DNA from 3 places in the Gordonia sp. HS-NH1 genome. Region 3 is predicted to be linked to each of the others. Evidence: predicted binding sites of a transcription regulator. Region 3 holds the regulator's gene; each other region holds the start of a gene.
What was found. Region 3 encodes LexA, which represses DNA repair genes until DNA is damaged. Its sites were predicted from a motif close to CGAACANNTGTTCG; they were not measured.
Positions count from the first base shown of each region.

Region 1: AMD30_RS06240 (DUF222 domain-containing protein) is a predicted target of LexA. The motif match lies at 2,485-2,498, and genes of this name have one in related genera.
Region 2: AMD30_RS14740 (SAV_6107 family HEPN domain-containing protein) is a predicted target of LexA. The motif match lies at 4,050-4,063, and genes of this name have one in related genera.

Region 1 covers NZ_LIYC01000005.1:123,496-133,106, forward strand. Annotated here, with positions in the region: gene AMD30_RS06215 (acetyl/propionyl/methylcrotonyl-CoA carboxylase subunit alpha) at 1-187, shown strand, start outside; gene AMD30_RS06220 (GNAT family N-acetyltransferase) at 289-651, shown strand; gene AMD30_RS06225 (hypothetical protein) at 764-1,099, opposite strand; gene AMD30_RS06230 (hypothetical protein) at 1,099-1,293, opposite strand; gene AMD30_RS06235 (hypothetical protein) at 1,487-2,404, shown strand; gene AMD30_RS06240 (DUF222 domain-containing protein) at 2,513-3,973, shown strand; gene AMD30_RS24975 (hypothetical protein) at 4,049-4,294, opposite strand; gene AMD30_RS06245 (aldehyde dehydrogenase) at 4,572-6,020, opposite strand; gene AMD30_RS06250 (NDMA-dependent alcohol dehydrogenase) at 6,046-7,158, opposite strand; gene AMD30_RS24460 (porin PorA family protein) at 7,302-8,255, opposite strand; gene AMD30_RS24465 (helix-turn-helix domain-containing protein) at 8,371-9,354, opposite strand; gene AMD30_RS06260 (acyl-CoA dehydrogenase family protein) at 9,471-9,611, opposite strand, start outside.
Region 2 covers NZ_LIYC01000020.1:34,818-44,428, forward strand. Annotated here, with positions in the region: gene AMD30_RS14720 (methylenetetrahydrofolate reductase) at 1-301, shown strand, start outside; gene AMD30_RS14725 (LppM family (lipo)protein) at 350-1,327, opposite strand; gene AMD30_RS14730 (phytoene desaturase family protein) at 1,504-3,123, opposite strand; gene AMD30_RS14735 (GNAT family N-acetyltransferase) at 3,126-3,800, opposite strand; gene AMD30_RS14740 (SAV_6107 family HEPN domain-containing protein) at 4,175-4,648, shown strand; gene AMD30_RS14745 (DUF3040 domain-containing protein) at 4,814-5,218, shown strand; gene mraZ (division/cell wall cluster transcriptional repressor MraZ) at 5,832-6,272, shown strand; gene rsmH (16S rRNA (cytosine(1402)-N(4))-methyltransferase RsmH) at 6,516-7,502, shown strand; gene AMD30_RS14760 (hypothetical protein) at 7,505-8,353, shown strand; gene AMD30_RS14765 (peptidoglycan D,D-transpeptidase FtsI family protein) at 8,463-9,611, shown strand, end outside.
Region 3 covers NZ_LIYC01000002.1:301,042-310,652, forward strand. Annotated here, with positions in the region: gene hrpA (ATP-dependent RNA helicase HrpA) at 1-1,568, shown strand, start outside; gene nrdR (transcriptional regulator NrdR) at 1,542-2,033, opposite strand; gene AMD30_RS03205 (LysM peptidoglycan-binding domain-containing protein) at 2,133-2,672, opposite strand; gene lexA (transcriptional repressor LexA) at 2,940-3,644, shown strand; gene AMD30_RS03220 (phosphoenolpyruvate--protein phosphotransferase) at 3,622-5,331, opposite strand; gene AMD30_RS03225 (DeoR/GlpR family DNA-binding transcription regulator) at 5,482-6,252, shown strand; gene pfkB (1-phosphofructokinase) at 6,249-7,214, shown strand; gene AMD30_RS03235 (PTS fructose transporter subunit IIABC) at 7,289-9,394, shown strand; gene AMD30_RS03240 (HPr family phosphocarrier protein) at 9,505-9,611, shown strand, end outside.

The DNA of each region.
Region 1 (9,611 bases), on a different contig from region 3:
GGGCACCGTCGTCAAGGTCGCCGTGGAGGAGGGCCAGGAGGTCGCCGCCGGCGATCTGGTCGTCGTCCTCGAGGCCATGAAGATGGAGAACCCGGTCACCGCCCACAAGGACGGCGTCGTCACCGGCCTCACCATCGAGGCCGGTGCTGCCGTCACCCAGGGCACGGTGCTGCTCGAGCTGAAGTAAGACACACCGCTCCCTCGCTGCCTGAGGTGCGAGCGCCCCTGCTCCCTGAGGTGCGAGGAGCGCAAGCGACGAGCCTCGAAGGGCGGGCGTACAACAAGGCAATGCAACCAGTCGAGATCAACGCCGGGACGTGGTATCTGCGTGCGCTTCGTGCGGACGAGCGGATCACCGACGTCCCGGCGTTGTCTCATCTCGAGGTCGACGACCCCGCCGCGTACGTCGCTGCGGCGCAGCGTGACTGGGAGTCGGAGACACGATTCGTCTGGGCGATCTGCATCCCCACCACCGGTGAGCTCATCGCCCTGATCGGGGTCACGCCGAACGGCTCGTCGGGCCGCCTGTGGGGCGAGGCACGCGACGGCTACGACGAGGCGCTGGACACCGCCGTCGGGCCGGTCTCGAGGTTTGCCGAGGGTGCACTCGGTCTGGTTGTCGGGCAAATGCTGTCGCGCGGGATCGGCTGAGACGCGGAGTCAGCACACGACCATTCGTCGTACCCGGGGCGATCTTCGTCCATTCGGCGATCTGCGCGCCGCTTCAGATGACCCAGGTCTTGCTCACCGCCGAACGTTACGGTCAGCAATCTCCGCAGGTCGTCTTGATCCAGGAAAGGTCGTACCGGGTTTCTCCTCGGTCGCCGCAGAATTCGCATACGGTGCTCGACTCGTCGGTTGTCGCGTCGACCAGGAGCTCGCAAAGGCTCCACGTGAAATCGTCGACCGAGTTTCCGTAATTGAGGTAGCAGCGCAAAACCCCGAACTTCTCTTTGATCTGCGCGTAGGTGAAGTCGTCGGTGACGGCTGAGAGCCGGCGATGGAGGCGAACCAAGAGCGGATACCAGCCGGCGTTCACAGTGCAGCCGACTGCCGGGGACGCCATCGCGGCGGGGAGTCGGACGGGTTCGGGCGCCATCAGGCGACGCCTCGCTCGGCCTCCGCGGGCCCCTCGAAATCCACGCCCGTCAGTGGGCTCATCGAGTCGATCGCAGACGATGAATGGCGGTGTCGATGGGAACGGCACATCTCTCCGGTCTCGCGCACGATGCCCGCGCGAGCGCCGGCCTCGGCCGAATCAATGAATTCTGCGAGGGCTTTCGAGTTCACCATGTCGCCTCCTCTCGGTTCGGCCGAGTTGACCTGTCGGCTTCCGTCACCAGAATGCGACGCGGCACCGACATCCACCACAACGATCGCCGTCCGATTGCGACGAGTCACCCCACGATTGATGTCACTGGCCCCGAGTAGGTTCTCGGCGTAGGAATGGACGACCGAGACAGAACGTCAGGGAGGAGGTGCCGCGTTGGGCACGTTCACGAACGATCACTGGATCGACTCGTCCGGCGAAGGCTCCGATCGGTTCACTCGGATCATCGCCGAGTTGCAGGAGCAGTCGCTGATCCCACACTCGACATCCGGCGAATCAGCCAGAGCTCTCGCGTGGGAGTTGGTCGACCGGCGCGATCGGATCGCCGCCGAGTTGTGGGACTGCCGGACATCGGGAATCTCTGTGCCGGTTGGGAAGACGGCACTCCGCTTGGCATCCGGAGCGCTCTACGACGCCGAGCAAGCGGTGGTCGACGAACTCGTCTCGCGGATCCCGGCGAGAGCGGTTCATGAGCGGATGAACTCCGCCGCCTACCTGGCAGCGGATATCGACGCTGCGACAGCCGAGGCCGCAGTGCTCGACACACATGAATCCGTCGGTCGGGCAACGCAGCACGAGGCCACCGATACCGAACTGCTCGGCGATCCCGCCGACTACGCCGGAATCGACCCCATCGAGGACGTGGCGATTCCACCCCGGATCGAATGGACCGAAGCCGACCGCAAGGCCGTGCTCGACGAGGCCATCGGAACGTACGGAATCGCTGCCGGCGAGTGGTACTCGGTGGAATGGCCGCCGACGGAGGGCTCCCTGTGGGACCCCGGATACCTCGTCACCTCGGACTGGGAGCCATGCGACGAACACGCCGACGATCCGGACAGTGACGCAGCACTCGACTGTGTCCGATGCGAAGACTCGGTCACCACTGAGGTCGAAGCGATGGCCGTCTGGAAGTTCACGACCAGGTTGACTCACCACCGAATCGGGTTCGACAGCAACGGTTCTCTGATCGTCGATCGGGTGGCGGAGGAGATCGACCCGACATTCGAGGTACGCGAGATCACGCAGGACCCACGCCTGATCCGCATCGGCCTGCCACGCGGACATCGCTGACCTCGATCTGAGGATGACCTGTCGGTGCGTCGTGGTTGCATCATCGGATATTCGAAGGAGAAACAAATACACCCTTGACTCGAACATATATTCGAGTATCGTGGAGGTATGTCATCGGGGGCGGGGGCCGGGTCCACTACATCTGTGGACCCATCACAGGAGTCGGTCGAGCCGCGCTTTCGTCCCGACCATGAACTCTCCGCTGCCGAACTCGTCGAGGTCCTCAACCACTGCGCGGGTTTGGCGGCAGCGTCGGCGCATCGAATGATGGTCGTTGCCAGCCTCATTCACGACGAACGCGAGATGGACTACGCGCAGCGGCGCGCCGAGACGCACAGCGGCGAACTCGACTCCATCGAAGCCTTCGAGCACCTGTCCGCGCGGGTGGCCGCTGGTGAGAATCCCTACGAGCAGTTCGGGCCCAACGGTCTCGAACAGGCCATCGCCGAAGTCGGTGCCACCCTCACCGTGACGCCGGCCGAGGCGAAAGATCTCATCGAAGCCGGCGACGCACTGCGCTACCGACTCTCCTTCACCGGACACGCACTCGCGTGCGGTCGAATCGACAAGCGCCGCTTCCTCATCGCCCTCAAACGCACCGACCTCATCACCGACGACGAAGAGATGCAGACCGTCGACGCCCATCTCGCCGAGGCGATCTTCGCCCGCGCACCGATGTCCACGGCCCGGTTCACCGCCATGGTCGATTCCATCGTCGCCAAGTGGGCACCCGACGCGATCCGCCGACGCAAGGAGCGAGTGAAATCCGACCGCAAGGTGACCGTCACCCCCGACCGGTTCACACCCGGGCAGTCCCGGATCTCCGGCACGCTGCCCACTGCTGATTCCGCCGAGTTCGACGCCCGCCTGACGGCGATGGCCACCGCGGTCCACGCCGGTGACCCTCGAAAGTTGGCCAACCGCCGAGTCGATGCTCTGAAAGCGCTCGCGCGGGGCGAAGCTTCTATCGCGTGCGAATGCGACGACTGCCGACCTGCCGCAATGGACATTGAAGCCAACACCACCGGCGACGTCGACGCAGCGACAGTGGACACCGCCGACCACACGACTGAGGCACCCGCGCGCCACTCCGGGAACGATGACACCGACACCCCGGACAGCGACACGGTTGTCGCCGACCCTCCGGGTCCGGACGCGTCGCCGTCGTCATCGCCGGCGCCGCGCGCGACCTTTCACATCGTGGTCAACCTGTCGACCCTGATCGGTCTAGACAACGACCCCGCATTCCTCGACCGCCACGGCATCCTCGACGCCGACACCGCCCGGCAGCTGCTCGCCGAAGCCCGACGCACCTACATCCATCCCGCACCGAACCCCGCCGCGCCCGACGCGCCACCGGTATCGCCTCCCGAGGCGGACAGTTCGACAACGCGGTACACCCCGTCGAAGAAGCTCCAGGCCCTGGTGCGTGCCGGCGAACTGTGCTGCACCTTCCCCGGCTGCAACGCCCCGGTCTGGCAGATCGACCTCGACCACACCGAACCGTTCGACCACACCGACCCGCGGCGCGGCGGCCCGACCGATGCACGCAACCTCGCTAGTCGCTAACAACACCCCTTCCGGTGGCCGGATCAGGCTGCTTCGTGCCTCTGCTCGCAGTGTCTTCGTCGTCATCGACGGGCTTCACTGGAACTGCGCCGGAGAAACGGCCACCGGCCATGGGCGTATCGAAACGGGTCTGTCTCCGCCGTGAATGACGGATCGTTTGGTCAGGGCAGGGCAACCTATTTCGACGCCGATGGTTCCGGGCGCACCTATATGGCTGGTGTAGGTCCGGGGCGAGACGAAGTCGGAGCCCGGCGCCGGCACCGCGCGCGAGTGCGCCTTGAAAATAAAGTAGAGAATGTCCTCAAAAATATCGTCAGGCATCCTAATACGGTTCACCATCTTGCTAGCCGGACGAGTGCATCCGCGTGATACCAGCATGCGGATCCGTCATCCAGGCGAACAGGGATAGATCCCAAACGGTCGGGTTTGCCGATCACATAGCCAAACGCTGGCACCGCCGCTGCGTGCCGTGCGCGCACGATGACTTTGTCCCCGTAGCGCCAGCCGTCATGTCTCTCCGTGATGTCAGGAACCTCCCCTCAGTCCGTGTGTCGTTCCTGCCCGGTGGGCACTGCGGCAGGAACGACACACGGGGTGGCTACGCGCTGGTCGACAGATATGTCGTGTGGGTTCGCATGCATGCCGCGAGGCCTTCGGGGCCGAGTTCGCGCCCCAAACCGCTCGCTTTGATACCGCCGAATGGCGCAACCGGGTCGAGCATGTAGTAGTTGACACCTACCGTGCCAGATTCGATCTGCTCGGCGATCTGGATACCGTGAGCCTCATCTGCGGTCCACACGGTGCCGGCCAACCCGTATGCCGAATCGTTAGCGATCTGAACCGCCTGACCGACGTCGTCGTATGGCATCAGAGCGAGTACCGGTCCGAACACTTCTTCTTGCGCAAGGGGACTCGACGGATCAACATCCGAGAAGAGGGTGGGTTGTACATACCAACCACGATCGAGGTGGGCCGGCCGACCGCCGCCGGCAACAACGCGAGCGCCGTCGTCCTTGGCTCTTGCGATGTGTGCCTCCACCCGGTTGCGGTGCGCATCAGTGACCAGTGGCCCGACCTGTGTACTCGGATCAAGTGGATCGCCGATGACAGCACCATTCACGAGTCCGGCGAAGACCTCAAGCGACTCGTCGAACCTGTTGCGAGGGACAAGAATTCGGCCATTCAGCACACAGGTCTGACCGTTATTCAGTAACGTCGCCTGAAACAGTCCTTCGATGTTCGCAGTGAGGTCAGCATCGTCGAGGATGATCGCTGCCGACTTTCCCCCGAGCTCGAGGGTCACTGGGCGGAGTAACTCACCACAGGTCTTTGCGATTTGGCGGCCGACGGTGGTCGATCCGGTGAACGTGACCTTGTCGACGTCTCGGTGTGACACGAGGTAGGAGCCAGTGCTCGCCCGCCCGGGAACGATGTTGACGACTCCCGCGGGTATGTTCGCGGCGGCGACCGCTTCTGCGAAAACATAAGAGTCCAAGACTGTTTCCGGGCTGGGCTTCACCACCACGGTGCAGCCAGCGGCCAACGCAGGCGCCACCTTCAAGGCAGTGACCAGGTTTGGATAGTTCCATGGCACGATCGCGGCGACCACACCGACGGGGGACTGCCGAACAATGGCGCGGCCACCGAGTACGCCTGGACGTGTCTGCTCCAGTTCTGTGGTCCGAATGAGGTTGGCGTAATACCGGTACACGGTCGCGGGAAGCCCGGATTCGAGCGTTCCGGCGATGGCAATCGGCATCCCGTTTTGCGACGAGACCAATTCGGTGAGTTGCGGCGCGCGCGCCTCCAACTCGTCGGCAAGCCGCTCGATCGCCGCTGCGCGGTCGTCGGGGCTCCACGCCGACCAACCACGCGGATCGTCGAATGCACGTCGTGCCGCGGCAACCGCGGCGTCGACGTCGTCCTCATCTGCTGCTGGTGCGCGTCCGATGACTTCTTCGGTGGCCGCGGACAATATCTCGATGCGTTCGGGCGCGTGGGCTGGTGACAATGCGCCATCGATGAACAGTGCGTTCTGGTCGATCATGTGTTCCTCCGTGAGTGCTTGCATCTCAGTGGCTGTGCGTGATGATCCCGCGAATGTTCTTGCCATCGAACATGTCTTGATATCCCTGATTGATATCGCCGAGTTGGTACTCGGCGGTGACGGTCTCGTCGAGCTTGAGTTGGCCGTCTCGGTACAGTCGGAGCAGCCGGTGAATGTCGGCTCTCGGGTTAGCTTCGCCGAAAAGACTTCCAGCCAAACGCTTTTGGAAGAGTGTGAACATCATCAACGGGATAGTTGCAGTGTTCTCAGTTGCCGGGGCAATACCGGTGACAACACCCACACCGCCTTTTCGCACCAACTCCAGCGTCTGCCCGATCATTTCGCCGGCGACGACTCCGACTGTGAGAATCGCCGAGTCCGCCATTACACCGCGGGTGAGGTCGGCCACAAGCGCGGTGGCCTCCTCGAAGCTTGTGCAGAAATGCGTTGCCCCGAGTGGCATTACCTGCTGCCTCTTTGATTCGACAATGTCCACCGCGACGATATTCTCGGCGCCCGCTATCCGGGCGCCCTGGATCGCGCTGCCGCCAATGCCGCCGCAGCCGATGACGACGACGGTATCGCCCGGTTGGACCTTTGCGGTGTTCACCGCCGAGCCCCACCCCGTGGTTACTCCGCAACCAAGTAGACACGCTCGCTCAAGTGGTACGTCGTCGTCTACCTTCACCACGGACTCTTGGTGCACCGTGCCGTACTCAGCGAAAGTTCCCAGCAGCGATAGGGCGCCGAGATCCTTTCCGCGGGCGCGGCGACGGTAGCTGCCGTCGAGCATGGTGCCGGCAAGGATGAATGCGCCCATGTCGCAAAGATTCTGCTGTCCAGTCGAGCACCACCGGCACTGTCCGCATGCGGGAAGAAACGAACACACAACCTTGTCACCGGGCCGTAGGTTCTTGACTCCTGGACCGACTTCTTCAATGACACCTGCCCCCTCGTGGCCGCCGACGGTGGGGACGGCGATCGGCATGTCGCCGGTGCGAGCGTGATCGTCGGAGTGGCACAGCCCGCTCGCTTCGTAGCGGATGAGCACTTCGCCTTCCTGGGGCCCGTCGAGCTCGACTTCTTCGACACTCCAATCCTGGCCGGGACCCCAGAGAACTGCGGCTTGCATTTTCATTACTTGCTCCAATCAATGAAAGAATTCGGGCGATCGCCCATCGTGGATAGTGTGCTGCGTCACACACGCGCGAAGCGTGGATCGCAACGCCACGTGCTTGAACAGGAGCGCCATTTGCGGGCGGACCAATTCGTCGCGTTCGGCTAGTGGCTGTTCACCGGTTGCTTGTCATCGACCGGCGCGTCGGGCGCAGATCGCCGCCGCCGTAGTTCCCGCCACACTGTCCAAAGGAGCAGGAAGACTCCAAGGATCGTCAGAATGGTGGGCAACCAGGTGCTCATGATCGTGAGCATGAGTCCGCTCTTGTGTGCGGTCTTGGCCGCGCTCGCCACCGACTGGTCAGTCGTCTTCACGTTCAGTTGCAACACGGGCAATAGTTCGATCTGTTTCCCGCCGAGATCGGCATACGCGGTTACCGTGCGGTCGATCGCGACCGATAGCGGTGCCCCGAGTTGCTTGTCGACCTGCAGGTCATAGTTCGTGGTCGCCATGTAGGACAGCGGTATCGCAGGAGGGATCGGACCTGCCTGCTTTATCGCTTCCTGGCTGGCGGTAGGGAGGCTTGGCATCAACTGTGCGGCAATAGCACTGGGTAGCGCAGGCGGGAGCGTCTTCAGCAGCGACGGGCTCTTCACTGCACCTGTCCCGGTCGAGTTGTACTCATACACGTTGCGGCCATGTACTTTTGCCGCGGCTCGGTAGTTCAATGGGAATGCCTGCTGCGTCGCGTTGTCATTCAAGCGATACGAGCTGCCAGATCCTTTAGGGCCGATCGGCAGCGTGACGGTGTAACCGTCCGTGTGCTCGACCTGCTGTCCGTTCGGCGGATCCGTCGGCAGCATGTTGGTCCGGTTGATCGAATACGTATGGTCGTCAGTCAACGTCTGCGTCGCGACCTGGACCGTCGAATTGTCGGTGACCACAACGGTGTTTCCAGAGGTCTTTACCGCCTTGACTGTTCGATCCATTGTCACCGGAGCGTTGCTGATGAACGCGTGCGCGACATCGCCGCGGCCGAGCGCTTGCGCATCGAGCAAGTTTGCGACACCCGAATAGTGTTGAGTTGTATTTAGTTTTCGACGGAAATTTGGTAGCACTCGGCACGACGACAAACCAGATGGCCAGGGCCAGGGCAATGAGCAAGACGCCGACTGCCGACCAGACCTTCGAAGAGAGTTTCATGATTCCTCCTCGATCGGGGGCCTTCCCCAATCAAGTCAGAGTGTTCTGCCTCACAGTCGTAGGTGCGTGAACCCTAGTGCCATGCGATTGGACTGCAACGCCGTTGCCCACAACCTCGCCTTCGCGGCCCTCGTCGTCTTGTCGACATAGTGCGCGGTGATCAGTTGGCGACATGCCGAACTGGTGCTTGAAAGTTCGGGTGAAGTGGCTCGAGTCCGAGTACCCCCAGCGCGACGCGATCGCCGTGATCGAATGGTGAGTGCACTCAAGCTCGCGCCGGGCACGCATCAATCGCCGCAATCGCACAACTGAGCCGAGAGTATCCCCGGTTTCGGCAAACATCCGATGGACGGTGCGGACTGAGACCGCGTGTGCCGCTGCCACTGACGCAGGAGTGATCACTGTGTCCGGAAGATGATGGTCGATCCAGTCTTCAATCGCTGGTCGCAAAGCCATCGACGGTGCCGGACCTCCCCCGCCGTCGCTCGGGTGCAGCGAACCGACGAGAAGCTCTAGCGCGGCATTGCGGACGGTGCATACCGCCGTAGAACCCAGATCCTCGCCGGCTACGAGCAGCGATTCCAGGAAATGGTCCAGCAACTCGGTCGCCGGTGATCGTCGCCTAACGATCAGACCAGACTCGACCAATCGGCTGGAGCCCACTGCGGTCAGTAAGCCAGTAGGGACCACCATTAATCGCTTTTCGACGAGATTGCCCACCGTAAATCGGGCGGGTCGCTCGCAGTTCCACAAGAGCAGGTCACCTTTCCGCAGCAGAGTCGTCGAATCGTCCTGTCCGATCAATTCGGTGCCAGAACGGACCAGGAGTGCAGTCATGAGAGCACCATCCGACTCGGCGGCCTGCCGGCTTGTGCGTGCAGCCGACAGAGGGCCACACTGCATATTGACCACCGCCAGCTCGCGATAAGTCCGCTTTTGCATGCCAAGGTCGATACCGCGAGTTGGGTCGGCCGGTGGGACGCGTACCGCGAGGGCAACATTGATGCCGGCCATCGCCTGCTCGAGCTGTGATGCACGGTCCAGAACCGAGACACGGTCCGATACCTGGCCCGCTGCCGGTACTCCGTGGACGGGCCTAGTGGCACTCGATTGCATCGGATTCTCCTGCCTTAGAGGGATCTACTGATGAGTTCCTTCATGATCTCGCTGGTGCCGCCGTAGATCTTCTGGACCCGCGCATCGGCGTACATCCGGGCGATCGGGTATTCCATGATGTAGCCGTAGCCGCCGAAGATCTGCAGGCAGCGATC
Region 2 (9,611 bases), on a different contig from region 3:
CCCCGGCATCATGCCGGTGACCTCACTGGCCACCGCGCGGCGGATGGTCGAGCTGTCGGGTTCGGTGATCCCGCCCGACGTCGAGGAACGCTTCGCCAAGGCCGCGGGCAACGGCGCCGAAGAGGACCGCGCGTCGGTCCGCGCCGTCGGCATCGACTTCGCCACCGAGATGGCGCAGCGCCTCATCGCCGAAGGTGCGCCCTGCCTGCATTTCTGCAGCCTCAACTTCGCCAAGGCCACGACAGAGGTACTGGGCCGCCTCGGCGTGGACGTCGACGCCGCGTTGCACGTTTCGGCCTGATCGGGAGGACCCGTCCCGCCGCGCCGGCTTCGACGCGGCCGGCCGGGATCACTTGTCGGCGGGCGGTGCCGTCCGGTCCGGTGCCGGCGTTCCCGAGGCCGGACCCGACGCGGGATCGGCGGCAGCGGCGAGTCCTTCGCCCGAGATCGTCGACGGAGCTGTCGTCGTCGGGACCGGACGTCCGGGGCGTGGTCCGCGGTAGCGCTTGGTGTAGGCGATCCGGACGATCACCAGGACGACCGCTACGCACAACAGCGCGACGAACCACGACCAGCTGCTGACCGCGGCGGTCGCCGGATCCGGATAGGTGGCGTCGGCGCTGAAGTCCGACGGTTCGCCCGGTGCGGGTGTCCAGGTCACGGTCGATTCGCCGACCTGCTCGCCGTTCGTCGCGGTCACCGGCCCGCCGAAGGTGACGGTCAGCTGAACATAGTCGCGGTTCGGCACGAGCTCGGTCAGGTCGGTGTCACCGCGGAAACGCACCACCTCACCGCTGCGTTTGGCGGTGAGGTCCATCGTCAGCGAGGTGTCGCCGTAGGCATCGGCCACGATGTCGCCGAGCTGGGCGAACTGTCCCGCGGTGAGATCGCTGAACGTTGCCCGCGCGCCCACTCGGGTGGCGGGATCGTCCTCGTCGGGGTTCCCCTCCGCGCCGGCGTCGTCGTTCCCGGCGGTCTCGGAGGGGGAGGGGGATTCCGGTTCGGTCGTGTCCTCGGGTCCGGCGCCGGGGGTCGACGACGGGTCGTCGGGTCGGTCGGGCGCCTGCCGGTAGTCGGTCACCGAGACCTGTCCGGCCATCGACTCGGGCAGATCGAACTGCGGTGTGCCGCGTGGATTGTCCGGGGTGGTCGCCACGACCACGCTCCCCGAGTAGCGGTCGCCGACCGTCGTCGACCGCTCGAGACAACCGGCCATCAGGGGGGACAGGGCGACGAGGGCGACGGCCACCGCGGACGGCAGCAGTCGCCGGGCACGGCGGGACCCGGGCGCACCCGGTACGGGATTCGACGAACGCACGGTGCTCATCGTGCCAGACCCCGGCCGGAGCGCGGGTCACCGATCGCGCCGCGCCGCGTCGGGCCTCCGGCCTGAAAACCACCCCGGCGATACGCCCCGCACAAGCGCAGCGGTGTCATATCGCTGTCGGCGGTCTCGCGTAGGGCACTTACCCGGGGCGCTCGCGGATCGGATGGTCGGAGACTTTAGGACCGACGGCCGAACCCCCGTCGCCCGCGTCGCAGGACCGCGTGGGCGGCGATGTACCCGCTGGCGCCGGTGACACCTCCGCCGGGGTGAGTCGACGCGCCGGCGAGGAACAGGCCGTCGGCACCGGGGACGCGGTGGCCCGAGAGGTCGGGGGTCGGGCGCCACATGAACATCTGGTCGATGGACATCTCGACGTGCATGATGTTGCCGCCGATCAGACCCAGTTCGTCGGCGAGGTCTCTCGGCGTCTGGATGTACCGGTGCGCGATCGAGTCGGCGAAACCGGGTGCGTGGCGGTCGACCTCGTCGCAGACCGCCTTCGCGGCGCGGTCGGCCGCGGCGGGCCAGTCGCCCTCGGCCAGCCGGTACGGATGCCACTGTGCCCAGAGATTGATGACGGAGCGGCCCGGCGGTGCGAGCGTCGGGTCGATCGCCGAATAGCTCATCGCGACCACGGCCGGACGCGGCGGGAGCTCGCCCACCGACGCCGCGGCGTGGGCCCTGGTGAGGTGGGCGCGGTCGGTGACCAGCAGTCCGAGAGCGGAATGGACGCCGTGCTCGGGCAGGTCGCCGGGCAGATCCCGGTAGTCGGGCAGGCTCGTCGTCCCGAGCCGCACGGCCATCCCGATCCCGTTGCCCACGACGATGGAGCGTCGCCACCGGTCGATGATGCCGGCGTCGTAACCGCCGGCGGCGAGCAGATCCAGCGTGGTCAGCACGTGGCAGGCGCTGATGACGGTCCCGGTGCAGCGGGATTCGCCGCTGCGGGTGACCACTCGCCAGTGGTCACCGCAACGGGCGACGGAGACCGCGGGGTCGCCGCACGAGACCACGCCGCCGTCCGCGCCGATCCGATGGACGAGCGCATCGGTGAGGGCACCGCTGCCCCCGATCGCGCGACCGGGCGGAATCCGGTGCATGAGTGCGGCGAAGCCGATCATCGGTGCGGTGCCCGGCGCGCTCATGGGCGGACCCGACTGGGCGCCGAACCACGCGAGTCCGGCCTTGAGCTGCTCGGAGTCGAAGTACTCGTCGAGCAGGGAATCGCCCGAGGCCATCAGTTCGGCGGTGAGGTTGAGCACCCGGCCGCCCCGCCGACCGAAGACCCCGGTGCGCGCCGTGGTCGCGGTGCCGCCGAGGCCGCCGAAGGCACGGCCGAATCTGCCCAGCGTCGCGGGTTGGTAGAACGCGTCCATGACCGCCCGCGCACGCGGCGTCCACGTCGCGACGAATCTCCGGTAGGCGGCGGCATCGGCTGCGCCACAGGCATTCTCGATCGACGCGCAGGTGGCGTCGAGGTCACTCCGGAAGATGATCGGCGGGGCCGTCTCGGTCGCCGGGACGAATGCCCACGGGTCGCAGTCGACGTATCGCAGGCCGTGCGCGGCCAGGTCGAGGTCGTCGAGGACGGGGGAGTGCCGGATCATCAGGTGCGACGACGACCCGCGGTCGACCCGGTGTCCGGGGAACCGTTCGACGGTCGAGACGGCGCCGCCGGGGATCTCGTCCCGCTCGAGGACCTCCACCTCCCGCCCGGCCTGCGCCAGATAGGCCGCGGCGATCAGGCCGTTGTGGCCCCCGCCGATGACGACGGCGTCGCGCCGCGTGCCGTGCATCGCTAGCTCCCGGTTCCGGTGCGTCGGGCCGCGGCCGGCGGTTGCAGCTCCAGCGGGAGCGGGCGTCCGAGGAAGGCGAACGGACGTGGGTCACCGGTGAAGGTGAAGTGACGCAGGACGTCGGTGAATCCCATCCGCCGGTACAGCGACCATGCGCGGTTGTCCTCGGCGGGGATCTCCGGTGTCGAGAGCAGGACGTGGCGCTCGGGGCGGTCGGCGAGGAGCCGGGCGAGCAGCCCCTGTCCGATCCCTCGTCCCTGGGCGGTCGGATGCACGTGTAGCTCGGTGAGTTCGAAGTAGTCGCGGGCGATCGCTTCGACCATCTCGGGCGGCCGGCCCGTCTGGCGGAGGCCGAGCCGCAGCTGCTGATTCCACCACTGGCCCGTCGCGCCGGTGTAGCCGTAGGCGATGCCGACGAGCAGGTCGTCGGGTCCGATGCCGACCGGCGGACCGACCCGACGTCGCGCGGCCGGCATGGTTCGCGCCTCGTACGGGCTCACGGTCTCGACCGCGCCCACCGCACGCCATCCGGGCCGGGCCATGTGCTCGCGCCAGAGCCCGGCGCGGTGGATCTCGGTACCGCGCGGATAGTTCATCGCGGTCACGTAGATCTCCAGTGCGGGCTCGAGCCAGGCCCGGGCGTCCTGGCCGGTCAGGCTCACCAGACGGATCGTCAACGGACTCCCGTTCTCTGCGTCGTCATCCTGTGGGGCGTCGTCGGCCCGCGTATTCCGGTCGCCGGCGCGGGGGCGGCGGAGCCGTCCTCTCCCGGGCATCGCATGGCGGGCCACTTCCGGGAATTGTCCTCTCGATGATGCACACTCGGCAGGAATCGGGTCGCAGGTGGTGGCGTTGTACTTCGCGGCGGTGGTTTCGGGTCACAGATGTCTTGAACCCCGACGCCGGGCTAGCTATATTGAACTTGTCGAACGGATGTTCGATGAATGTGCCTCCGCAAGCTGTTCGCGCACATCCACGACACGGTCCGGCGGTGGACGAGGGAAGCGTCTGCCGCCGGACGACAAACTTCACGCACGAGGAGGAGAACGCCATGGCCAGGCATCGCAGCGCCACAGCTCTCACCCACGCGGTACCCGTCGATCCGGTGATGGTCGGCCGCGCCCGCGACCTCCTCGAGCGTGCGCACCTGCTCCTCGACAACGCGGACGGCGTCGAGGACGGCGCCGAACGTTTCCGTCAGCTCTATCTGGTGGCCCTTCGCGCGTCGGGTGCGGCCCTTGCCGTCCACGAGCCGGTGGGGACCATCCGGCGCAAGACGTCGAACGCCTGGACCCGCATCGGCGTGGTCGCACCAGAGCTGGCGCCGATCGCCGCCCGGTTCGCCTCCCTCTCGCCGGTTCGGATGAAGATCGAGTCCGGCATCATCCGTACGGTCGATCCCGACAGTGTGGCGGGGATGCGACTGCTCGTACTCGATTTCTCCCGACAGGTCGAGACGATGGTCATCGCCTATGAGCAAGGAAAACTCGGTTCCGACGCCCCTCAGATCGGGGCTACGGCGTGAATCCGGCCACACTTGGTCGGTTATCGCACCGGCCTGTCATCCGCAACGGCGAGTAATGGTGGTCGCGGTCGATTTCACCTCGTATCATGGGACGATATAGGCGCAGACGCCTTTCCGGTCGCGGGTGACCTTCGTCGGCGTCACGGATCAGTAGAAGGAGGGTCGGTGCCACTTTCGGAGCACGAGCAACGCATGCTCGAACAAATCGAGAGCGCGCTGTACGCGGAAGACCCCAAGTTTGCGTCCAGTGTCAAGCGTCGACGTCTTGGGAGGTCGAGCGGTCGTCGTCGCCTGCAGGCGGCAGCGGTCTTCGTCGTCGGCCTGGTGATGCTGGTCGGCGGACTCATCGTCGACATCACCATCGGCGGGTTCCCGATAGTGAGCCTGCTGGGCTTCCTGGTGATGTTCGGGGCCGGCCTCTTCGCTCTCTGGGGGGACAGCGGCACCGCAGACTCCGGTTCGTCGGCGCCCAGGGCCGGGAAGAAGCAATCCGGGCCGTCCGGCGGCGGCAAGCGCAAGCTGTCGGAACGCATGGAAGAGCGATTCAATCGCAGGTTCGAGCAGGAGTGATCCGCTGATCTCGACTCCGCGTTCGTCGATCGGCTGACCGACCCCGGCGACAACCGCGTCGCCACCGCGACAACCGCATACGACAAGAGCCGCGTACCCCACGGGTACGCGGCTCTTTCATGCTGCCGTTCGCCGCCTGTGCACGGGACGGACCATGCGGCGCACGATCGACGGGATTGGACGCCCAGTCGACGGATCTGGACGCACAGTCGACGGGATCGGACGCACAGCCGATGGATCTGGACGCACAGTCGACGGATCTGGACGCACGGTCGGCGGTCCCCACGACGCCCCACCGGCGTTCCCCGCTTCTCCCCACACGGGCGCCCCACTATGCCCCACCTTCGCATTTGTCCCGGTCATTCCAGCCCCTCTGGTAACGCCAGACGCCCCTTGCCACGGGTACGAGCGCAGAATTCCGTCGGCGACGCGCCGCGACACGTGCTTCACTTGCCGCGTTTCACTGCTCTGAACTGCGAATTTGTTGAGCGTGGGGGAATCGGGGGGTGGTGGGGGTGGAAAGTGGTGGAAAGTGGGGTACTGTGGCATCACTGGGTGAAGCGGTCCACCACAGCGCAGGAAGCGCAGATCCCGGTGGGCAGGAGGTGTCGACGTGTCCGTGCGATTCGTCGGTACCTACACGCCCAAGTTGGATGACAAAGGGCGGCTCACGTTGCCCGCCAAGTTTCGCGATGCACTGGCAGGAGGGGTAGTGGTCACCAAAGGCCAAGATCACAGCTTGTCGGTGTACCGGACCGAGGAGTTCGATGCGATAGCGGCACGGATCGTCGAGGCGTCCCGAAACGACCCCGATCTGCGTGCGTTTCAGCGAACGTTCTTCGCCGGTTCGGAAGAGCAGCGACCGGACGGTCAGGGCAGGATCAGCCTGTCCGCCGACCATCGCGTGTACGCGGGACTGTCGAAGGAGTGCGTGGTGTTCGGCAGCCTCGATCACCTCGAGATCTGGGATTCGGCCGCGTGGAACGAATACCAGACCCGGCACGAGGAGAACTTCTCGGCCGCCAACTCCGCGGCACTGAACGCGGTGCTGTAGCCGGACACCTGCGCCGGTTGCCGACAAGACACAGACCGAAGAGACAGCAACCGATGGGCGAGTTCGGTGCCCAGAGGCTTCGGGTGGCACGAGGCCCCGGCCCGGTGGCGACCCTGGCGTACTTCCCCAACGCCAGGTGCGCGATCGGGTCGGGACCCCGCTCCATCCGACCGCCTGCTCTCGCCGACCCGAAGCAACCGCCCACCGCCGATACCGCACACATGCCGATGGGGGGTCTTCATCATGGTCGATGCAGGTGACGAACCGCGCCGGTCCGGCGAGTTCGGGCACGTACCGGTGATGGGCGCTCGCATCGTCGAACTGCTTGCCCCGGCCCTGGATTCCGACGATCCGCGGATCTTCCTCGACGCCACCCTCGGCGCCGGCGGACACAGTCAGCTCGTTCTCGAGTCGTTTCCGAACGCCCGGGTGGTCGGCATCGACCGAGATGCCTCGGCGCTCGAGATCGCTCGTGAGCGACTGAGCCCCTACGCCGACCGGATCTCGCTGCACCAGGCGACGTTTCACGAGATCGGCGAAGTGATGGACGCGGCGGGAGAATCGGCTCTCGACGCCGCGCTGTTCGATCTCGGCGTGTCCTCGATGCAGCTGGACCAGGCCGGGCGCGGATTCGCCTACGCGGTGGACGCGCCGCTGGACATGCGGATGAACGCCGACGATCCGCTCACCGCCGCCGACGTGCTCAACACGTACTCGCACGGCGAATTGGCCCGTGTCCTCTCCGATTACGGGGAGGAGCGCTTCGCCGGCCGGATCGCATCGGCGGTGCTGCGGGAGCGTGACAAGGAGCCGTTCACGACAAGTGCGCGTCTCGTCGAATTGCTCTACGACGCGATACCAGCCGCCACCAGACGGACCGGTGGACATCCGGCGAAGCGGACCTTCCAGGCGCTGCGCATCGAGGTCAACCACGAATTGGACGTCCTGCGTGAGGCATTGCCCGCGGCCCTGGACTCGCTCGTGGTCGGCGGTCGGGTCACCGTGATGAGTTATCAGTCGCTGGAGGACCGGATCGTCAAGCGCGAGTTCGCCACGCGCACGTCGTCGACGTCGCCTCCCGGGCTGCCGGTCGAATTGCCCGGTACCGCACCAGAATTCCGTCTCGTCACGCGCGGCGCCGAACGGCCGGACGAGAACGAACTGGCCACCAACCCGCGCTCGGCGCCGGTTCGTGTCCGCGCGATCGAACGAGTCGAGAAGAAGGGCTGAGCATGACCATCCTGCACGAGGCCCCGTCGCGTGCCGACGACGACCGCGACTCCCGACGGTCACGCCGGACCCGCATCGAGTCCGAGCGGGCGACCCGATCGCGCGCCGCCCAACGCGCACTCGACCGGCGCCACCGGCGCACCGCGGCAGGTCGTGCCGCACCGTCGCGTCGTACCGGCGGTGGACTGTCGATGACCGGGGTGTCCCTGCGAGAGCGATTGCAGCACACCCCCTTCGTCGTACCGGTCATCGCACTGCTGGTGCTCGGGCTCGGCCTCAGCCTGTGGCTGTCGACCAAGGCGGCGCAGGACTCCTACAAGCTGGGAATCGAGCGCACACAGAATCAGTCCCTCATCGATCAACGCGACGCCCTCAAGCGCACCTATGAATCCGGCAATTCGGCACCCGAATTGTCCGACAAGGCAGCGCGTCTCGGCATGATCCCGGCCGACAACCCCGCCCGCATGATCGTCGACGACCCTCGGCGGCCGCGAGTGGTGGGCAAGCCGGTACCGGCCTCCGGCCGACCGATGGGGAGTCTGAACCCCGACACCGCACCGGATCCCGCGGACCAGGTCGACCCGAGCCGGGTCGATGACTCGATCGGTCTGGGTGGACGGTCGGGTTCTGACGGGCCCGACGCGGTTCCGACGACCACCCCGCAGCCCACACCATCGCAACCGACCGGCGGACAACCGGCGCCGTCGCAACCCGCACCGTCGCAAACCGCCCCGCCCGGCGCGAATCCGCTGCCGTCCGGGACCGATTCGGTGCCGTCCGGAACGAGCGTGGTTCCGCCGGCCGCGTCGTCGACGCCGACTCCCGCGCCGAATGTGGTGCCCGCCCCGTGAGTTCATCGGCGGCCCGGCACGCAACGTGCGCCGGGTCTCCGGCGTCATCTCCAACCCGCCGGGGTCAAATCCGGTGTAACCACGTTGAAGCGGTGAACAATTGACGACCATGACACGTGCGACCTTCGAGCGGCTCGGCGCGGGGCCGGCACGACCGGGACGCCGCCCCGGGCGGCGGCCCGCCGCGGGGTCGGGGGGACCGAAGCGTCCGGGGACCGGCGGACGGAACGGCCGGGGACCGCAGACCTTCGTGTTCCGTGCGCGCGCGGCGGGAGTACTGGTACTGCTCGTGGTTCTCGCGGTCGCGGTCAAGATGATCGTCGTGCACACCGTGCAGGCCGGGGCGATCTCCGCCGAAGCGGCGCAGCAGCGCGAGTACACCCAGGTGCTCACCGCCAAACGCGGAGCGATCCTCGACCGCAACGGGCGGCCGCTCGCCTACACCGACGAAGCCAGATCGTTGACGTTCCTGCCCAAGGCCGTTCGCAAGACGATCGAGGAAGAGCATCGCAAGAATCCGGCTCTGCCGGACGTCGACACCAGGCTCAAGGAGATCGCGAAGGGGGTGTCGGTGGCCCTGGGCGGGTCGATCAGCGAAGCGGATCTGCTCGAGAAGGTCACCGGCGAGGACACTTTCGTGTACCTGGCCCGCTCGGTGAGCCCCGATGTCGCGTCACGGATCACCGAGGAGTTCCCCGAGGTCGGCGCGGACCCGCAGAGCATCCGTCTCTACCCCGGGGGATCGCTGGCCGCGAACGTGGTCGGTGACGTGAACTACGACGGCAACGGCCTCATCGGACTCGAGGCGTCGCTTGACTCCATCCTGTCCGGAACCGACGGTTCGCGGACCTACGACCGCGGATCGGACGGCGCGATCATCCCCGGCAGCATGCGCAACGTGCATCCGGCGCTCAACGGTGCGACGGTGCGGCTCACCCTCGACTCCGACATCCAGTGGTTCGTCCAGAGTCAGATCATGAAGGCCAAGCAGGCATCTGGTGCGCAGGGGGCGTCGGCGGTCGTGTTGGACGCGAGGACCGGCGAGGTGCTGGCGATGGCGAACGACGGGACCTTCAACGCGTCGATCCCGCTGTCCGAGCAGCCCGATGCCGAGTTGGGCAACCCCGCCGTCACGTCCCCGTTCGAACCGGGCTCGGTCAACAAGCTGATCGCTGCCGCGGCGGCCGTCGAATACGGGATCACCCGGCCGGAGACGGTTCATCGGGTACCCGGGAGCATCCAGATGGCCGGTGTGACC
Region 3 (9,611 bases):
CCGATGTCGAGAACCGCACGCGCACCCGCGGTCTCGTGATCACCGAGGATCAGCTCTTCGAGTTCTACGACCGGCGCCTACCGCCCGACATCACCTCCGCACGTCACTTCGACACCTGGTGGAAGAAGGCCCGGCGCGCCGAGCCCGATCTGCTCGACCTGCGTCCCGAAGACGTCACGGGTGGCACCGAGGTGGCTCCGACGGACTACCCCGGCGCATGGCAGCAGGGCGACACACGACTCGAACTGCGGTACCGGTTCGAGCCCGGCGCACCCGACGACGGGGTCACGGTCGTCATCCCACAGGCACTGCTCCCCCACATCCGCCCGGTCGGCTTCGACTGGTCGGTCCCCGGGATGCGTACCGAACTGGCCACCGCGCTGGTCAAGACCCTGCCGAAACAGCTGCGCAAGAGCATGTCCCCCGCCCAACGGTTCGCCGAGGCGGCCCTCGGCCGGCTCACCCCGCGCAAGGAACCGCTGACCGCGGGGCTCGCTCGCGAACTCTCCGCGATCACCGGGATGACGGTCACCGCAGCCGATTTCGACACCGACCGGGTACCGGCACACCTTCGGATGCATTTCGCGGTCGCCGACGGATCCGGACAGATCATCGCCCGGGCCGACTCGTTGTCCGAGCTACAGCAGACCCGGACGCCGGCGGCACCGAGAACGGTGTCACGCACGCTGTACCGGAACTGGACCGCCGACGGGATCGGCACGCTCGCCGACCAGAAGACGGTCGACGTCGCCGGACAACGGCTGACCAGGTACCCGACGATCGACGCGGTGTCCGACGAGAAGGGACGCACGCGAGGCGTCTTCGCCGTCGACGCTGCGACTCCCGAGACCCGCGACCGGCTGCTGCGTCGCGGCATCGTCGCCCTCCTCGATCTGGCGATACCACCGCTGCACAAGCGAATCGCGGGATCCCTGGGCCCGGCGGCCCGACTCGCCCTGAGCCAGAGCCCGTATGCGGACACCGAGGCGCTGCTCGCCGACTGCACACGACGGGCCATCCGGGACACCGTCGCCGGCGTCGACGACGCCGAGCTGACGGCTCTTCGCTCACCACAGGCATTTTCGGGCTTCCTGGAGCGTATCCGGCCACGGATCACCGAGGCCGCACCGGACTACTTCTCGCTCGCCGTCGCGGCGCTCGAACGAATGGCGCCGGTCCGGGCGGCGATCGACCGGCACGCCGGTTCGCTGGCCGCCGACGACGTCGCCGAGCAGATCGACCACCTCGTGTTCGACGGATTCGTCGCAGCCACCGCCCGACGGCACCTGGAGAACCTGCCGCGCTACCTCGAAGGTGCGCAGGCACGTCTGGAGGCGCTGCCCGGGTCGGCATCGCGCGACCAGGCCGGTGTGGCGGTCATCGATCGAGTAGTCGAACGGTGGGCCCAACGACTCGAACAGGTGCCGGAACACCGACGGGCGATCGTCGACGACGAAGCGCAGTGGCTTGTCGAGGAACTACGCGTGGGATTGTTCGCCCAGCGTCTCGGTACCGCGTTTCCCGTCTCGGAGAAACGGGTCCTACGAGCTCTGGACCGGCTCGGCTGAGACGGTGTCGGCCCGCCCGCCGGACGCCGACTTCAGGTCGTCGATCTCGCGCTGGAAATCCTCCACCGAGTCGAACGACCGGTACACCGAGGCGAACCGCAGGTACGCCACTTCGTCGAGATCGCGGAGCGGACCCAGGATCGCCAGACCGACCTCGTTGCTGGGGATCTCGGCCGATCCGCTGGCGCGCACGGTGTCCTCCACCTGCTGGGCGAGCTGGGCGAGTGCGTCCTCGGCGACGTGTCGGCCCTGACAGGCGCGTCGGACACCGCGCATCACCTTCTCGCGACTGAACGGCTCGGTCACACCGTTGCGTTTGACCACGGCGAGCACGGCGCTCTCCACGGTCGAGAAACGGCGGCCGCACTCCACGCACGAGCGGCGGCGTCGGATGGCCTGCCCTTCGTCTGCGACACGCGAGTCGATGACCTTGGTGTCGTCGTTCTTGCAGAAGGGGCAGCGCATCGTGTCCTCACGCAGGTCGCGGGACGCTGGAACGCACCGAATCCGTGCGCCCCGCCGCTTCTCGGCCGGCCCCTGTGACATCGAGGATACCGCCCGGCCTCAGCGGTACCGGGGGGTGAGCAGGGGCTGGCCCACCTGCAGCGCACTCGTGGGCAGATCGTTCATCGCGACGATCTCGTCGATCACGATCTCGCGCGGCATCTCCGGCGCCACCCGGCCGGCGATCGTGCTCAGGGAGTCCCCCGCGCGCACGTGGACGACCTCCGCACTCACGGCGGCAGGGGTCATCGAGTCCGAGTAGTTCTGGCCGACGACGCCGAACACCCACACGACGAACGCCAGCCCGACGCCGGCGAGGACCGCCACCGCGGTGCGGCGACGGCGACGGAACACCGCGGCATCCGGCGCGAGAGGGCCCCGGCCCCTGGACCCCACCGCCGAGCCGCAGCTCGTGGCGCCGACACGCGGGGTCAGCGGTGACCCGCCCGCCGGACGGTTGCCTGCCGGCCGGTTGTCGACCGGGCGGCGACCGTCGGACAGCGGGGCACGGGTCCGGACGCGATCGGCGCGATCGGTACGCGCCCGAACGGTGTCGGGACGGTCGGTACGGACGGGAGCGACGAGAGTGTCGGTGCGCATGGTGCCCTCCGAGTGTTCGGTGCGAGATCCTCTGGGTGAGATCTTCTGGTGTGGTGTGTGGTGCTGTCGGTGTTCGAACTTCGATCAGGTGTTCGATGCACTGATGTTCGAATTTGTAGCACGGCGCACCGACAAAGTCTCGCGACACATCGAACAAATGTTTGAGGTGAGGGTCGCACTCCGCTAGGCTCGGACCCGGCTGAACATCCCCACCGGACATCCCACGGGCCATCTACCTGCACGTTCCGAAGACGAGAGGAACTGAACATGAGTGACACCGGCGACAGGCGCGGCCGAGCGCGGGGAGTCGACGACGAGGCCCCGATCGACGTCGCCGCCGCCGAGGCCTCACTCACCCCGCGACAGCTCGGGGTCCTGGAGGTGATCCGCCGCTCGGTTCGCGAGCGCGGTTATCCGCCCAGCATCCGCGAGATCGGCGACGAGGTCGGGCTCGCCTCGACATCGTCGGTCGCCCACCAGCTGCGAACGCTGGAACGCAAGGGCCTGCTCAAGCGAGATGCGAACCGGCCCCGCGCGGTCAACATCGCCCCGAGCGAGCCGCCGTCGCCGGAGACCCCCTCGGCCGGTCAACTACCCGAGCCGACCTTCGTGCCGGTCCTCGGTCGTATCGCGGCCGGTGGTCCGATCCTGGCCGAGGAGGCGGTCGAGGACGTGTTCCCGCTTCCTCGCGAGCTGGTCGGCGAGGGCTCGCTGTTCCTGCTGCGCGTCGTGGGCGAATCGATGATCGACGCGGCCATCTGTGACGGCGACTGGGTGGTGGTCCGGCAGCAGAACGTCGCCGACAACGGCGACATCGTCGCGGCGATGATCGACGGCGAGGCCACGGTGAAGACCTTCAAGCGTCAGGGCGCCAACGTGTGGCTGATGCCGCACAACGAACTGTTCGATCCCATCCCGGGCAACGACGCCGTGATCCTCGGCAAGGTCGTCACCGTGATGCGGCGAATCTGACCTCTCCGCCGACCGAACGGTCGAGCACTGCCGCGGCCGCTTCGCGCGCCGCGGCAGGATCGGACGTGGCCAGCGCGGCGTCGGCGGCAGCACGGCAGTCCTGTGTGGTCACCGCACCGAGCCTGGCCCCCACCGCGGCGGCCGCGGCGGGCGCACTGGACAGCGAGGTCACCCCGAGACCCACGAGGACGCAGGCGAGATTCGGATCGGCGGCCGCCTCACCGCAGACCCCGACCGGCTTTCCCTGTCGGACACCCGCGGCGGCAACACCCGCGATCAGGCTGAGCACGGCGGGTTGCCACGGGTCGGTCAGCCCGGCGAGATCGGCCGACATCCGATCGGCCGCCATCGTGTACTGCGTCAGATCGTTGGTACCGATGGACACGAAGTCCACCTCCGCGAGCACGGCCTCGGCGAGGATCGCCGCCGCGGGCACCTCGATCATGACCCCCGCGACCAGACCCCGACCCCGGACCTCCGCGGCGAACACCCGCGCCTCCGCCGGCGAGGCGATCATCGGCGCCATGACCCACGGCGCGACCTTCGAGCCGACGGCGGCCAGCGCGATCGCGTCGAGCTGATGTGCGCGGATCTCGGGATGCGCCAGGGCGATTCGATCCCCACGGACCCCCAGCGCCGGATTGGACTCGTCGGGATGCGTCACGAAGCGGAGCGGTTTGTCCGAGCCGGCGTCGAGGGTGCGTATCACCACCTTCCGCCCGTCGAAAGCACCGAGGACCTCACGGTAGATCCCGGCCTGCTCGTCCACCGACGGTTCGTCTGCGCGTTCGAGGAAGGCGAGTTCGGTGCGGAAGAGTCCGACACCCTCGACGGGGTGTCCGGCCGCGGCCCGTGCCGACGATCCGTCGGCGACATTGGCGAGCACTGACACACCCACGCCGTCGGCGGTGCGCCCCGGACCCGTCCAGCCGGCGACGACCTCGGCGCGTCGCCGGTCCTCCTCGACGCGTGCCCGGGCCGTGTCCGCATCGGGCTCGACCTCGATGCGACCGGTTGTTCCGTCGACGAGAACGGTTGTGCCGGGCTCGATCTCGGCCAGATCAGTGACCGCGACGACGCATGGGATCCCCAGCTGCCGCGCGATGATCGCGGTGTGACTGGTGGGGCCGCCCAATCGGGTGACGAGCGCGATCGTGCTCGCCGGGTCGAGGCCGGCGGTGTCGGCGGGCGCAAGATCGTCGGCGAGCAGCACCGACGGCACCTGCGGTGTCGGCACACCCGGCTCGGGCAGGCCGAGCAGTTCGGCGAGCACGCGGTCGCGGACGTCGTTGAGATCGGTGACCCGCTCGGCCATCAGCCCGCCGAGTTTGGTGAACACCGCCGCGAACTGCTCGGTGGCCGCGACGGCCGCGGCTTCGGCGGAGGCGCCCTTGGTGATGAGCGCCGTCGCGGAACCGATCCATCCCCGGTCCTCGGCCAGCCCCGCGGTCGCCGCGAGCACCTCCGCGGCCACCCCGGTGTTCTGGGAGGCGCGCGTGCGCAGTCGCGCAGCGACGGCCCCGGCAGCCGAGGCGAAGCGCGTCACCTCGTCGGCGCGGCGCTCCTCGGGGATCTCCACGCCGACGCCGAGCGTCTCCGGCGAGTGATCGGGCCGCTCGCCCGGCCACAGCGCCGGACCGTGCGCCAGTCCGCCGACCACCGGGGTCCCTGTCAGGATCTGCGCCATCGTCTTGCCTCTCACTCGACTATCGATGTGACCACCGTTACAAAAAGTGCTTGACTTGTCAACACAAACAGGCGTAAACACAATTACTACAACATCCAATCCCACACGCCTCAACAAGCGGGGTGGCTGGAACCTTCAGATCGGAGCGATGTGTACGCCGAGGAGAGACAACAGGCGATCGTCGACGAGGTGCGCGTCGCGGGGCGGGCATCCGTGGCCGCGCTCGCCGAGAAATTCGACGTCACCAGCGAGACCGTCCGTCGAGACCTCGCCGTTCTGGAGCGTGCCGGGCATTTGCAGCGTGTCCACGGAGGTGCCGTCCGCGCCGAGGTCATGCGGGCTCTGGGCGAACTCGGGATCGACGAGCGCGAGTCGAGCCAGATCGAACAGAAGACCGCGATCGGCCGCGCGGCGATCCGCTTCCTGCCGCCGGACGGCGGTTCCGTGCTCTTCGACGCCGGCACCACGACCTACCGCGCCGCCGAGGCCACCGCGCCGGATCGGAGACTCACCCTGTTCACCAACAGCCTGCCCATCGCCGGTCTGCTGGCCGGCACCCATCCCGACGGCCTCCATGCTCTCGGCGGACGCGTCCGCGGTCTCACCCAGGCCACCGTGGGCGTCGAGACGGTGGACGCACTCCGCCGGTTGCGCGTCACCACCGCGTTCCTCGGCACCAACGGTCTGAGCGAGTCCCACGGGTTGTCGACCCCCGACCCCGACGAGGCGGCGGTGAAGGCGGCGATGGTGGCGGCCGCACAACGCGTCGTGGTGCTCGCCGACAGCTCGAAGATGGACCGCGAAGATCTGTCCTCGTTCGCCGGGCTCGACGACGTCGACGTCCTCATCACCGACTCCGGGATCGACCCGGCCTTCTCGGCGGCCCTGTCCGCGCGCGGCGTCGAGGTGGTGATCGCATGATCGTGACGGTCACCGCGAACCCGAGCCTCGACCGCACCCTCGAACTCGGCGCACCGCTCGCCCGCGGCGAGGTGCAGCGTGCCGGCGTGGTCCGTACCGAACCCGGCGGCAAAGGTGTCAACGTGTCCCGCGTCGTCGCGGCCGCCGGTCTGTCCACCCGTGCCCTGCTCCCCGCCCGGTCGGGCGATCCGCTGCGCACCGCACTCGACGACCTCGGACTCCCCTACGACGCGGTGCCCGTCGACGGCGAGGTCCGCTCCAACATCACCATCGCCGAGTCGGACGGGACGACCACCAAGATCAACGCGCCGGGCGTCGCCCTGACGACGCAGGATCGCGAAGCACTCGTCGGACTCGTCCGCGCTCACGCCGACTCCGCGCACTGGGTCACCCTCTGCGGCTCGCTGCCGCCCGGCGTTCCCGATGACTGGTACCGCTCGATCGCCGACGACCTCGTCCTCGCCGGATGCCGGGTCGCGGTGGACACCTCCGGCGCTCCGCTCCGTGCCGTCGTCGCCGGTCGCGTCGACCTGATCAAACCCAACGAGGACGAGCTCGCCGAGCTGACCGGCGCCGACCCGGCCATACTCCGAGACGCTCTCTCCCGCAACGATCTCGGACCCGTGGTGGAGGCCGCGACCACGATCGCGGAGGAGATCGGCGGCAACGTCCTGGCAACGCTCGGGTCCGCCGGCGCCGTCCTGGTCACCGCGTCGGGCGCCTGGTCGGCGACGCCTCCGCCGATCGTCCCGCGCAGCACCGTCGGCGCGGGCGACTCCTCGCTCGCCGGTTTCCTCATCGCACAGAGCACCGGGGCCTCGCCCGCCGAGTGCCTCCGGTCTGCGGTGGCGTATGGCGCCGCGGCTGCCTCACTGGCGGGAACACAGGCTCCGACTCCCGACCACCTCGACCTCCCCGGCGTCCGGGTGACCGAACTGTCGGGAGCCGCCCGCATGACCTGACGCCACATCCCGTAACCCGGACCGCCCGCCCGATACCCCCGCCCTGTTCCACCCCGTTCACCGAAGGACATCCCATGACCGAGCAGATCATCACCGCACAGACGGTGAGTCTCGACGTCGACGCCGGCGGCGATCCCGCCGCCGTCATCACGACCCTGGCCGATGCGCTCGCCGCGGCCGGCCGGACCACCGATCCCGCCGATCTCGCGCGGGCCGCTCTCGACCGGGAGGCCAAGTCCGCGACCGGACTTCCCGGCGGCATCGCCATCCCGCACGCCCGCACCGCGTCGGTGACCGCGGCCAGTCTCGCCATGGCGCGACTGTCCCGCAAGGTCGACTTCGGCGCACCGGACGGGCCGGCCGACCTGGTCTTCCTCATCGCCGCCCCCGAAGGTGGTGCCAGCGCGCACATGAAACTCCTCAGCTCGCTGGCCCGCTCGCTCGTCCGGCCCGACTTCGTGGCCTCGCTGCGCGCGGCGGAGAACGAGGAGCGCGTGATCGAGCTGGTCAACGAGGCCGTCGATCCCGCGCCGCCGGCTCCGGCTGCCCCGGCAACCGCTTCCCCGGCGACCGCGGACACGGCGGTGTCGACCGCGAAGGCCGAGAGCTCGCCGGTACGTAGCGATTCGGACCAGACCCCGGACCAGTCACCGTCGAAGCCGCGGATCGTCGCGATCACCGCGTGTCCGACCGGGATCGCCCACACCTACATGGCCGCCGATGCACTGAAGTACGCCGCCGAACGGGCCGGTGTCGAGTTCGCGGTGGAGACCCAGGGGTCCTCGGCCACGACCGCTTTCGATCCGGACGTGATCGCCTCGGCCGACGCGGTCATCTTCGCCACCGACGTCGGGGTCAAGGGCCGCAACCGGTTCAGCGGCAAACCCGTCATCGCGTCCGGGGTGAAACGCGCGATCAACGAGCCCGACGCGATGATCGCCGAGGCGGTCGCGGCGGGACGCAACCCGAATGCGACACGGGTCACCGCCGACGGCGCGGACGCCGGCGGGGACGAGTCGTCGGGATCAGGTGTCGGCCTCGCCGGCCGCACGCGCCAAGCGCTGATGACCGGTGTGAGCTACATGATCCCGTTCGTCGCCGCCGGCGGCCTGCTCATCGCACTCGGATTCCTCCTCGCCGGTTACGAGGTCGCCAACACGACCCTCGACGACGGCGGCACCCTCAGCGACGGTGCCTTCATCGCGCTGAACAACAGCCTCTGGGACCTGCCGTCGGGCGGACTCCTGCAGTATCTGGGCGCGGTGAGCTTCGCGATCGGCTCGGGGATCATGGGGCTGGCGGTCCCGGTGCTCGCGGGCTACATCTCCTTCGCGATCGCCGACCGCCCGGGCATCGCACCCGGTTTCGTGGCCGGCATCGTCTCGCTCGCGGTCGGCGCCAGCTTCATCGGCGCACTGATCGGCGGTCTCATCGCCGGCGTGGTGTGCTTGTGGATCGCTCGAACCCCGGTGCCCCAGTGGGCGCGTGGCCTGATGCCGGTCGTGGTCATCCCGCTGTTCGGCAGCATGATCGTCGGCGGACTGCTCTACATGGTCTTGGGCAAACCTCTCGCGTGGCTGACCGAGCAGATGAACAGCGGTCTCGAGAGCATGTCCGGCGGATCAGCCATCGCCCTCGGCGTCGTGCTCGGCCTGATGATGTGCTTCGACCTCGGCGGACCGGTCAACAAGACCGCCTATCTGTTCGCCACCGCGGGCATCGCCGACGCGGCGACCGCAGGCACCGCGCAGTACCAGATCATGGCCGCCGTCATGTGCGCCGGCATGGTCCCCCCGTTGGCGCTCGCCCTCGCCACGGTGTTGCGTCCCGGCCTGTTCACCGAACCGGAGCGCGAGAACGGCAAGGCCGCATGGCTTCTCGGCGCGTCCTTCATCTCCGAGGGCGCCATCCCGTTCGCGGCGGTCGATCCCTTCCGCGTCATCCCGTCGATGATGGCCGGCGGCGCACTCAGCGGCGCACTGATCATGGCGTTCGGCGTCGAACTCCGCGCCCCGCACGGCGGCATCTTCGTCTTCTTCGCGATGAACAACTGGGTGTTGTTCCTCGTCGCGCTCGTCGCCGGTACCGTCCTGTCCGCCGTCCTGGTGATCGCGGCCAAGCAGGTCCACCGCAGTCGCGACGCCGTCGCCTTCGACGAACTCGAGGCGGTCGCCGCCTGACGCCACGACGACACGTTCACACGACCCCGCGACATCCGGGTCGGACCCCGGCACCGGATCGCACCACAACCCACCGCACGCGACACCCCAACCCACCCGAAGGAGTTCCCATGCCCAGCACCACCGCCACCGTCGGCTCCGCCGTCGGCCTCCACGCCCGCCCCGCCACGATCATCGCCGAGGCGGTCGCCGAAGCCGGGAACCCGGTGACGCTGGG